2 regions of the Nocardioides sp. Z50_6 genome follow, and region 2 is predicted to be linked to the other one. Evidence: riboswitches for the same ligand, from Rfam matches in the RefSeq annotation. Region 2 holds a riboswitch; the other holds the start of a gene.
The links. A riboswitch is a leader RNA that binds a small molecule or an ion and turns the genes downstream of it on or off. The one in region 2 is predicted to bind thiamine pyrophosphate.
Positions count from the first base shown of each region.

Region 1: it holds a riboswitch for thiamine pyrophosphate, as region 2 does, so the genes downstream of both, AC4BGE_RS05250 (thiamine ABC transporter substrate-binding protein) here and AC4BGE_RS03295 (thiamine phosphate synthase) in region 2, are expected to answer to the same signal.

Region 1 covers NZ_JBZAJB010000002.1:110,030-115,466, forward strand. Annotated here, with positions in the region: gene AC4BGE_RS05240 (ABC transporter ATP-binding protein) at 1-562, opposite strand, end outside; gene AC4BGE_RS05245 (ABC transporter permease) at 564-2,198, opposite strand; gene AC4BGE_RS05250 (thiamine ABC transporter substrate-binding protein) at 2,206-3,264, opposite strand; TPP riboswitch at 3,257-3,388, opposite strand; gene AC4BGE_RS05255 (sulfotransferase) at 3,395-4,363, opposite strand; gene AC4BGE_RS05260 (alpha/beta hydrolase) at 4,389-5,363, shown strand; gene AC4BGE_RS05265 (MBL fold metallo-hydrolase) at 5,384-5,437, opposite strand, start outside.
Region 2 covers NZ_JBZAJB010000001.1:680,419-685,855, forward strand. Annotated here, with positions in the region: gene AC4BGE_RS03275 (thiamine phosphate synthase) at 1-473, opposite strand, end outside; gene AC4BGE_RS03280 (thiazole synthase) at 470-1,246, opposite strand; gene thiS (sulfur carrier protein ThiS) at 1,243-1,440, opposite strand; gene thiO (glycine oxidase ThiO) at 1,437-2,492, opposite strand; gene AC4BGE_RS03295 (thiamine phosphate synthase) at 2,489-3,055, opposite strand; TPP riboswitch at 3,080-3,189, opposite strand; gene AC4BGE_RS03300 (ABC transporter ATP-binding protein) at 3,274-4,344, opposite strand; gene AC4BGE_RS03305 (ABC transporter permease) at 4,344-5,129, opposite strand; gene AC4BGE_RS03310 (ABC transporter permease) at 5,126-5,437, opposite strand, start outside.

The sequences.
Region 1 (5,437 bases), on a different contig from region 2:
GCGCAGCCGTGAGGATCGCGCGGAGGTCCTGGGCCAGCGACTCGCGCAGCGCGGCGTCCAGGGCGGAGAGCGGCTCGTCGAGGAGCAGCAGCCGCGGCCGCACGGCCAGGGCCCGGGCCAGCGCCACCCGCTGCCGCTCGCCACCCGAGAGCGTCGCCGGCATCCGCGCGCCGTAGCCCTCCAGCCCCACCAGCGCCAGGAGCTCAGCCACCCGGCGGGCGACCTCGGCCCGGGGACGCCGCGCCAGGCGCAGCGCGTAGCCGACGTTGCGCGCCACGTCGAGGTGGGCGAAGAGCTGGCCGTCCTGGAACATCAGCGCGAAGCCGCGCCGGTGGGTGGGGCGCCCGCCCAGGTCCTCGCCGCCGAAGCGGACCGTGCCGGCGGTGACCGGCTCCAGGCCGGCGACCGCGCGCAGCAGCGTCGACTTGCCGCAGCCCGAGGGGCCGAGCACGGCGAGCACCTCGCCCGGTGGGAGCTCCAGGTCGACGTCGACCACGGCGGGCACGCCGTCGTAGCGCACCTCGACGCCCTCGAGCTGCAGCCCCTGCTGGTCGCCGGCCATGTCAGAAGGCTCCCACGCTCGGCACCCGCAGCCGCTCCACGGCCAGCATCACCAGCGCGGTGGTGGCCGCCAGCACCACGGAGGCGGCCAGGGCCATCCCGTAGTTCATCTGCCCGGGGTGGCCGATCAGCCGGAAGATCACCACCGGCACCGTCGGGCGGTCGTCGCGGGCCAGGAACGAGGTAGCCCCGAACTCGCCCAGCGACGCCGCGAAGGCGAACCCGGTGGCCGCCAGCAGCGGCTTCCACACCACCGGAAGGTCGACGGTGACCCAGGTGCGCACCGGTCCGGCACCCATCGAGGCGGCCGCCTGCCGCAGCCGGTCGTCGACACCGGCGAGCACCGGGACCAGCGTGCGCAGCACCAGGGGCAGGGCCACCAGCGCCTGGGCGATCGGCACCAGCAGCGCCGAGTCGCGCAGGTCGACCGGCGGCCGGTCGAGGGTGATGAGGAAGCCGAAGCCCAGGGTGACCGCGGAGACCCCCAACGGCAGCATGAAGAGGGCGTCCATCCCCGACCTCAGCCGGCGCTCGGTGCGGGTCTGGGAGCGCCGGGTGACCAGCACCGCCAGCAGCAGCCCGAGGAGCAGCGCCATCCAGGTGGCGTCCACCGCGATCCGCAGCGAGTTGACCAGCGCCTCGGTCACCGGGACCAGCAGCGCCCCGTCGTCGCCACGCCCACCCAGGGCGCGGTAGTTGCCCAGGCTCCAGGCGCCGCCGACCCGCAGCGAGCCCAGCACCAGGGTGACCAGCGGGGCGGCGACGAAGGCCAGCAGCAGACCGGTCATCGCCAGCGCCCAGACGTCGTGGCGACCCGGGCGCCGGGCGCGGGCGGTACGCCGGGCGACCGCGGCCGTGGTCGCGCGGAGCCGGCCGGTCACCAGGAGCAACCCGGCCACCACCGCCAGCTGGACGAGCGAGAGGGCGGCCGCCGCCCGCAGGTCGAAGAGGGTGGTGGTCAGGAGGTAGATCTCGGTCTCCACGGTGGCGTAGCGGACCCCGCCGAGGGTGAGCACGATGCCGAACGCGGTCGCGCAGAAGAGGAAGACCACCGACGCCGAGGAGACGATGGCCGGCCGCAGGGCGGGCAGGGTGACCGTGCGCAGCACCTGCCACGGGGGGGCACCGAGGGCCGCAGCGGCCTCGGCCGGGCGCGGGTCGAGGGACTCCCACGCCGCCCCCACCCCGCGCACCACGACGGCGGAGTTGAAGAAGGCCAGGCCCAGCACGATCGCCACCGGCGTGCCGTCGAGCCCGAGGAAGCCGAGCGGGCCGGACTCCCCGAGCAGCTCCCGGAAGGCGACGCCGACCACCACGGTGGGGAGCACGAACGGCACCAGCAGCGCGGCGCGGACCACCCGGCGCCCCGGCAGGGCGAGCCGGCTCAGCGCGTAGGCGGCCGGCAGCCCGAGCACCAGCGAGAGCAGCGTCCCGGCCAGTGCCGAGCCCACGGTGAAGGAGAGCACCCGCAGCACCCGGGGCCGGCGGAGCACCTCGAGCACCCCGCCGGGGTCGAAGGCGCCGTCGACCCAGAACCCGCGGGCCACCATTCCGGTCACCGGCAGCACGAAGAAGACGCCGAGCACCAGCAGCGGTCCGGCGGAGAGGGCGGCCAGCGCCAGCAGCCGACGGGTCACGACCCGGTCACCGGGTGGTGAGCTCGGTCCACTCCTGGAGCCACCGCTCGCGGTTGGCCGCGATCTCCTCGGGCGCCACGGTGAACGGCTCGTCGGGCTGGACGGCGTGGGCGGCCCAGGCCTCGGGCAGCTCCACGGAGGCGTCGACCGGGAAGACGTACATCGACTCCGGCAGCGCCTCCTGCACCGACCGGCCGACCAGGAACTCCACCAGCACCTCGGCCCCCTCGGGGTTGGACGCGCCCGCCAGCACCCCGGCGTACTCGACCTGGCGGAAACAGGTGTCGAGCAGCGCGCTGGTGGTGGAGCGGTTCTTCCCCTCGGGGACGGTGAACGCCGGGGAGGAGTCGTAGGAGAGCACGATCGGGCGGGTGCCGTCCTCGCCGCCCTGGGTGAAGTCGGTGTAGTAGGCGTCGCTCCAGCCGTCGACGATCTTGACGCCGTTGTCGACCAGCGACTGCCAGTAGACGGGCCACTCGTCGCCGTAGGCCGCCACGGTGGCGAGCAGGAAGGACATCCCGACCGAGGAGGTCGAGGCGGCCGGCACCACCATCAGGTCCTGGTACGCCGGCTCGGCGAGGTCCGCCAGCGTCCGCGGCGGCTTCACGTCCCGCTCGGCGAACCAGGTGTCGTCGACGTTGACACAGACGTGGCCCACGTCGACCGGGGTGAGCCGGTCGGCCCCCTCGGGCAGCGCGAACTCCTCGGCGCCGGCCGGCAGCGGGGCCTCGAAGGGGGCGAAGACACCCTCGGCGAGCACGCGGGAGGCGAAGGTGTTGTCGATGCCGAAGGCGGCGTCCCCGAGCGGGTTCTCCTTGGTCAGCCCGAGCTTGGCGCTCAGGGAGCCGGCGTCGCCGGAGGCCCGGACGATCAGGTCGAGGTCGTGCCGCTCGCTGAACTCCTCGATCAGCTCCTCGGGCAGCTGGAAGGACTCGTGGGTGACCAGGATGACCCGGTCACGCTCGTCCGCGCCGGCGGTGTCGTCGTTGTCGTCGCCGAGGGCGCTGCAGCCGGCCGTGACCGCGCTCAGCACCGCCACGGACGCGAGGAGGGCATGGGTCTTCACTTCTCTGACTCCCTTCGCCGGTGCTAACCGGTGCAGGTTCGGAGGGTCTGCGGCTCTCTCCGCACTCTCAGCACATGGATGTCGTCGACGCGTCGCGACACCGGGTGCTCCCCTGTCTGGTCCGGCGATACTACCGGTAGCCGAAGCGGCGCAGCACCGGCCAGGACAGGGCGGTCACCAGGCGCCTGTCGCGCGCCGTCATCTCGCTGCGCCACTCCTCGTCGGCCCGCAGCTCGGTGCGGCCGGTCCGGAAGCGCATCGGGTTTCCCGCCACCGAGTGGCAGGGCCCCAGCTCGACCTCGTGCGGCCCGAGCAGCGGGAGGGCGGGGCTGCCCGGCAGCCCGAGGGCCTGCCAGCTCGCGGCCACCGCCCCGGCCGGGTCGGCGACCAGGTCCTCGTAGCGCAGCCGGGCCAGCGGGGCGCCCCGCCAGGGGAGGGCCTGCACGGTCAGGTTGCCCGAGACCCACAAGGCGGTGCTCCGGGCCGGGGAGAAGCGGGGCATCGGCTCGCCGCCCGCCTCCGGGCGGGCCACGGTCTTGGCCCAGGAGTACGCCACCCCGCGCGGGTCGCGGAGCACGTGCAGCACCCGCAGGTCCAGGTCGGGCAGGTGGCTGAGGGTCACGGCGGTGGGGATCTCCTTGCTGGAGTCCACCAGGACCCGGGCGCCCCCCGCCACCTCGCGCGCGGCAGCGTAGACGGCGCGGTAGTGCCCGGCGTAGTCGAGCACCGCGCGGCGGGTGGCCGGCGACGGGTGGCGGCGCAGCGTGCTCGGCAGCCGGCGCTGCCGGTCGACCTGCTCCTTGAGGTGGGCCACCCGGTCGACGTCGACCCGCCCCCAGCCGCCGAAGGCCCGCTCCCCGACCGCGGTCCAGAACGGGCAGGCCGAGAACGCCGCGCCGCAGGCGCACAGCTCGTCGCGGCGCACACCGCGCTCCCAGAGGTGGACCACCTCACCGAGCAGGGTCACCCCGTCGAGCTCTCCCAGCAGCCGCTCCAGCAGCGTCGAGCCGCTGCGGCCCCAGCCGGCGAGGTAGAGCACCAGCGGGTCCGGCACGGCTGCCGCGGGACCCTCGGACGGCGTGCTGGACGGCTCGGTCATGGTGGCCTGAGCCTAGGGTGCGACCGTGACCCGCGTCCCGCACTCCGAGCTCTTCCGTCCAGGCCCCGGCCCCAGCCGCCGGCACCGGCTGCTGGCCTGGGCGCTGCCCCGGGTGCGGCGTACCGGCGAGCTCGTCGACGCCGAGCAGGAGCGGGCCTCCGTCGAGCGCCGCCACCGGGACCGCAGCCCGGCGCTGCCGACCATGCTGGTGCCGCGCTTCGACCGGCGCTTCCGTGTGGCCCGCGACGACTCGGCCGGCTACCCGACCTGGGTGGTGACGCCGCGCCGGCCCGACCACGCGGCCGGCCGGCCGACGCTGCTCCACCTGCACGGCGGCGGCTACGCCCACCCGCTGGACCCCTTCCACCTGCGGTGGCTGTGCCGGCTCGCCGCGACCACCGGGGCCCGGCTGGTGCTGCCCGACTACCCGCTGGCGCCCCGGCACACCTGGCGCGACTCGTTCGCGGCGACCACCGCCCTGGCGACCCGCTGGGCGCGGGAGGCCGCCGCGACCGGGGGCGAGCTGGTGCTGGGCGGCGACTCCGCGGGCGGCGGCTACGCGCTGGCGGTGGCGCAGGCGATGCGCGACGCCGGAGGGCCCGTGGCCGCCCGGCTGGTCCTCGTCTCCCCCTGGGTCGACCTGGCCGACACCACGCCGGAGGAGACCGCGCTGGCCAGCCGGGACGACCCGTGGCTCTTCGTGGGCAAGACCCGCGCCTACGCCCGGTGGTGGGCGGGCGGCGAGGAGGACCTGACCCGGCCCGAGGTCTCGCCCGCGCTCGGCTCCCTGGCCGGCCTGCCGCCGGCCCTGCTGCTCTACGGCACCCGCGACACCCTGGCGCCCGGCTGCCGGCTGCTGGCCCGGCGCGGCGCGCAGGCCGGCTGGGAGCTGACCACCGTGGAGGAGCCGGGGCTGCTCCACGTCTACCCGCTGCTGCCGCTGGTCCCGGAGGCCCGGCGGGCGACCGCCCAGGTGGGGTCCTTCCTGACCGGCGCCTGACCGGCGCCTGACCGGACCGCTCAGACCCGCGGGGGCAGGACCCGGTAGACCTCGGTGCCGTCCACCTCGTGCCG
Region 2 (5,437 bases):
ACCCCGGGGCCGACCCCGCCGAGCGCGAGGACGGGCAGCCGGTGGCCGGCGAAGGCGGTCGCCGGGAGCGCCGGCCCGTAGCCGGGCTTGCTCCGGGTGACGTCGTACGGCGAGAGCGTCACCCACCCGGCTCCGTCGGCCGTCGCCTCCGCCACCTCCGCGCGGGAGTGGCAGGAGCGGCCCCAGCACGGTGTCCCGGCCGGGACCGGCTGGCCCGCCGCCAGGTGCATCGCGTGGGCGGCCGGGTCGGGCAGCCGCGAGGAGACGACCCGCAGCCCCGGCAGGGCGGCGAGCGCCGCGACCAGGGCCCGCCGGCGCGCGGCCGGCAGATCGGGCTCGCGCACCACCACGGCGCGGAGCCCGGCGGCGTGGCAGGCAGTCACGGTCGCCAGCAGCCCACGGCCCGGCGCCAGCTGGGCGCGGTCGGTGAGCAGCACCACCCGCGGGGGTCGCGCCGGGGGGCGGGGGCTCATCCGACCCGCCCCGCCACCGGGCTGGACGCCCGGGCCACCGACCGGCGCGGGATCCGGCCGGCACCCCGAGCCGTCCGCCCCGCCTCGACCGCGAGCCGCAGCGCCCGCGCCATCGCCGGCGGGTCCGCGGCCCGGGTCACCGCGGAGGCCGCGAGCACCGCGGCACAGCCCAGCTCCATGGCGAGAGCGGCGTCGGAGGCGGTGCCGATCCCGGCGTCGAGGACGACCGGGACGGCGACCGCGGCCACCACCGCCTCCAGCGACCACGGGTCGAGCACCCCGCGGCCCGAGCCGATGGGCGAGCCCAGCGGCATCACCGCCGCGCACCCGGCGTCGGCCAGCCGGCGGGCCAGCACCGGGTCGGGCGGCGCGTAGGGCAGCACGGTGAAGCCGCGGGCCACCAGCTGCTCGGCGGCGTCGAGCAGCTCCACGGCGTCCGGCAGCAGCGACTCCTCGTCGCCGATCACCTCGAGCTTGACCCAGTCGGTCTCCAGCGCGTCGCGGGCCAGCTCGGCGGTGAACACCGCCTCCCGGGCGCTGGTGCAGCCGGCGGTGTTGGGGAGCAGCCGGACGCCGTGGGCGCGCAGCGTCCCGAGCAGCCCATCCGCACCCGTGCCCGGCGTCCGGCGCATGCTCACGGTGACCAGGCCAGGGTCGGCGGCGCGCAGCACCTCCGGGAGCAGGGAGAGGCGCGGCAGCCCGCCGGTGCCGAGCAGCAGCCGGGAGGCGAGGGTCTCCCCCGCGATCAGCAACGGGTCCCCGGCGGCGCTCATCCGCCCTGCACCGCCTGCACCACCTCGACGACGTCGCCGGGCCGCAGGGCGTGCCCGACCCGGGCCGCCCGCGGCACCACCACTCCGTTGACGGCGACCGCGCACCCGGTCTCGGGCACCCTGCGGTGGCGCAGCAGGGTGGCGAGGTCCTCCTCGGGCACCTCGATCGGTCGTCCGTTGACCACGATCCTCATGGGCTCCTCCTCGGGTGCGGTGTCGCCGCGGGCCGCCGGCGCGGGTCCCAGGGCGGATGGACGGTCCCCGACTCCAGGTGGTCGGCGACCAGGCGCGCGGTCAGCGGGGCCAGCAGCACGCCGTGACGGTGGTGGCCGGCGGCCAGCAACACCCCCGGCAGGGGGGTGGGGCCGACCAGCGGCCGGTTGTCGCGGGTGCCGGGACGGTCCCGGGCCACCGCCTCCAGCCAGGTCGCCCGGTCGAGCGCCGGAAGAAGTGCGCGGCCCGCGTCGAGCAGGCCGTGCACCCCGCCCGCGGTCACCTCCGGGCCGGTGTCGTGCTCCTCGGCGGTCGCGCCGACCACCACCTCGCCGTCCGGGCGCGGCACCAGGTAGACCGCTCGCCCGCGCACCAGGCCGCGCACCACGTGACGCGGCGGGTCCGCGCTGCGCACCCGCAGCACCTCGCCGCGCACCCCGCGGACCAGCCCGGCGAACGGCGTCGGCAGCCGCGACCCGGTCGCCACCACGACCGCGTCGTGGTCGGGTCCGGGGGCGGGCTCCCGGTCGAGGAGCCACTCGCCGGGGACCAGCGCCTCGCCGAGCCGCCGCCGCAGAGCGGCCATGACGGCCCGCGGGTCGACGGCGAGGTCGGCGGGCAGCCGGAACCCTCCGGCGCTGCGGCCCAGGCAGGGCTCGGCGGCCCGGAGCGCCACCCGGTCCAGCTCCTCCACCGGCTCCCCGAGGGCCTCGAGCAGCCCGGCCTGCCGGGCGAGCTCCTGGAGGTCCCCGGCGTCGTGGCCCACCAGCAGCGTGCCGGCCGTCTGCAGCCTCAGCCCCAGCCGGCCGGCCAGCCCCGGCCAGAGCCGCGCCGACCGGCGCCCGGCCGTGAGCAGGTCGGTCTCCCCGTGCCAGGTCTCCCCCGCCGGGCAGAGCATCCCGGCGGCCGCCCAGGACGCTCCGCTCCCCGGCACCGGGTCCTGCACCGTGACCCGGTGACCGCGGTTCGCCAGCTCCTCGGCGCAGGCGAGCCCGATGATCCCGGCCCCGAGGACTCGCACCCGCAGGCTCACGCGAGGGCCGCCACCAGCTCCTTGGCCGCCGCCACCGGATCCCGCGAGGCCCAGATCCCGGCGATCACCGCGACCCCGTGCGCCCCCGCCCCGCGCGCCCGGGCCGCGCGCCCGGCGTCCACCCCGCCGATGGCGACCAGCGGCAGCACGCCCGTCGCCCAGGTGAGTGCGAAGGCCCCGAGCGGGTCGGGGATGCCGCTCTTGCTCGAGCTCGACCAGACCGGCCCGAAGCCGGCGTAGGACGCCCCCGCGGCCGCGGCCCGCAGCACGTCGTCGCGGCTGCGGCAGGTGGCACCCACGAGCAGGTCGGGGGCGACCCGGCGGGCGGCGGCCACGGGCAGGTCGTCGGCACCGAGGTGGACGCCGTCGGCCCCGGCCGCGAGGGCGACGTCGAGCCGGTCGTCGACGACCACCCGGGCGCCCGCCGGGCGCACCGCGCCCACCACCGTCCGGGTCAGGTCGAGGACCTCCCGGTCGGTGCCGGTCTTCTCTCGCACCTGGAAGCCGTCGACGCCGGCCGCGGCGAGGTCGGGCAGCAGGGAGAGGTCGTCCCTGGCGGACACGAGGCAGAACAGACGGGGCAGCAACACCTGGACTCCTGACGCTTCCTTCGCCGGCATGACCCGGATCAGGTTCTACGGTCGGAGCGGCTCAGCTCCCTCTCAGCCCGCTGCCGCAGGCTCCCGTGGTGGACGTCAGCGACGATAGCCAAGGTCCCGAGCAGGTGTCCAGAGTGGTGACCGCGGCCGGCCGGCGGCCGCGCCCGGCGGCCGGTGCGCCCTCAGGCGCCGACGACCAGCACCGGCGCCGGATTCACGCCCAGCGCGACGCGGTCGCCCGGGCGCAGCCCGGAGGCCTCCGAGCTGGCCAGCTGGGCGACCAGCTCGGGCCCGTCGGGCAGGGCGACGTGGACCCGCGAGACCGGCCCGAGGAAGCCCACCGAGACCACGGTGGCGCTCCCCTCCGGGTCGGCGGTCAGCTCCAGCGACTCGGGGCGCACCAGCGCCAGGCCCTGGCCCGTGGCCGATCCGTCGAGCACCGGCACCCGCTGACCCAGCACGTTGGCGTGGCCCGACTCGACGGTCGCCGGCACCCGGTTGGAGAGCCCCACGAACTCCCCGACGAAGGCCGTCGCGGGCGCGGAGTAGAGCTCGGCCGGCGGGGCCAGCTGCTCGAGACGGCCGGCGTTCATCACCCCGACCCGGTCGGCCACCGCGAGCGCCTCCTCCTGGTCGTGGGTGACGAAGAGGGTGGTGGTGCCGACGTCGAGCTGGACCTTGCGGATCTCGTCGCGCAGCTGCACCCGGACCTTGGCGTCCAGCGCCGAGAGCGGCTCGTCGAGCAGCAGCACCGAGGGCTCCACGGCAAGGGCGCGAGCCAGCGCCACCCGCTGCTGCTGGCCACCGGAGAGCTGGTGGGCGTAGCGCGCCTTGTGCTCGCCCAGGCCCACCAGGTCGAGCATGTCGCCGGCCCGGTCCCGCCGCTCCTTGCGCCCGCGGCCGCGCATCTTGAGGCCGAAGGCCACGTTCTCCAGGACGGTCAGGTGCGGGAAGAGGCTGTAGGCCTGGAAGACCATCCCCATGTCGCGCTTGTTGGCGGGCACGGCCGAGAGGTCCCGGTCCCCCACCCGCACCGTGCCGCTGTCCTGGCGCTCGAGCCCGGCCAGGATGCGCAGCGCGGTGGTCTTGCCGCAGCCCGAGGGACCGAGCAGCACCACCATCTCGCCCGGCTCGATCCGCAGGTCGAGCCCGTCGAGGGCACGGACCTCGCCGTAGTGGCGGTGCAGGTCGGAGAGCTCGACCGCCAGTCCGCCGCTCGCGTCCTGCTGCGAGACCTGGGGTTCGTTGGACATCACTTGCCTCCGGACATGGTGCGTCGACCGCGGTCGAAGAAGGAGAGGAGCAGCAGCAGGACCGCTGCGAAGAGGATCGAGGCGAGCGCGGCCGCCATCGAGGTCTGGGCGTCGCTCTTGCCCAGCAGCACGATCGCGACCGGCAGGGTCTCGTAGTTGAGGAGCGAGGCGAAGGTGTACTCGCCCAGCACCAGCGCGATCGAGATGAACGCGGCACCCAGCACGCCGGGCCAGATGTTGGGCAGCACCACCCGGACGATCACCGTCCACCAGCCGGCGCCCAGCGAGCGGGCGGCCTCGGAGAGGGTGCTCACGTCGAGGGCGGCGAGCGAGGCGTCGATCGCGCGGTAGGCGTAGGGCAGCACCAGCACGACGTAGGAGAAGGCCAGCACCAGCGAGGTCTCGCCGAAGACGTAGCGCAGCCAGCTGTAGACGTTGGAGCTGCCGACCACGATCACCAGCGCCGGGATGGTCAGCGGCAGCAGGCAGAGGAACTCCACCAGCCGGGAGGCGCGGGGCACCCGCAGGCGCACCCAGACCATCGTCGGGACCAGCAGCACGACCATGCCGACCACGGTCAGCGCGGCGAGCACCAGGCTGGTCACGATGGCCTGGGACATCGTCGGGTCGTCGAGCAGGCCGCGCCACGCCTCGCCCGAGCGGCCGCCGCCGCGCACCTTGGTGCTGAAGTCGAGCAGCGCCACCAGGGGCAGCAGGAAGAACGTCGCGAAGGCCGCGATCAGCAGGCCGCGCACCACGCGGCCGGCCACGCGCCCGGCCGTCACTGGAGCCACCTCGAGGTACGACGCAGCAGCAGCGCGTAGCCGATCATCACGACCACCACCACCAGGATCATCTGAAGCGCCAGGGCGAAGGCGAAGTTGGCCTGGCCCAGGACCACCTCGCTGGTCAGCGCGGAGCGGATCAAGAGCGGGGTGATCGGGGCGCCCTGGCTGACCAGGGCGGCCGCGGTCGCGTAGGCGGCGAACGCGTTGGCGAAGAGCAGCAGTGCCGAGCCCAGGAAGGCCGGGAGCAGCAGCGGGAAGCCCACCTGGGTCCAGTACTGCCGGGTGCTGGCGCCGAGGTTGACGGC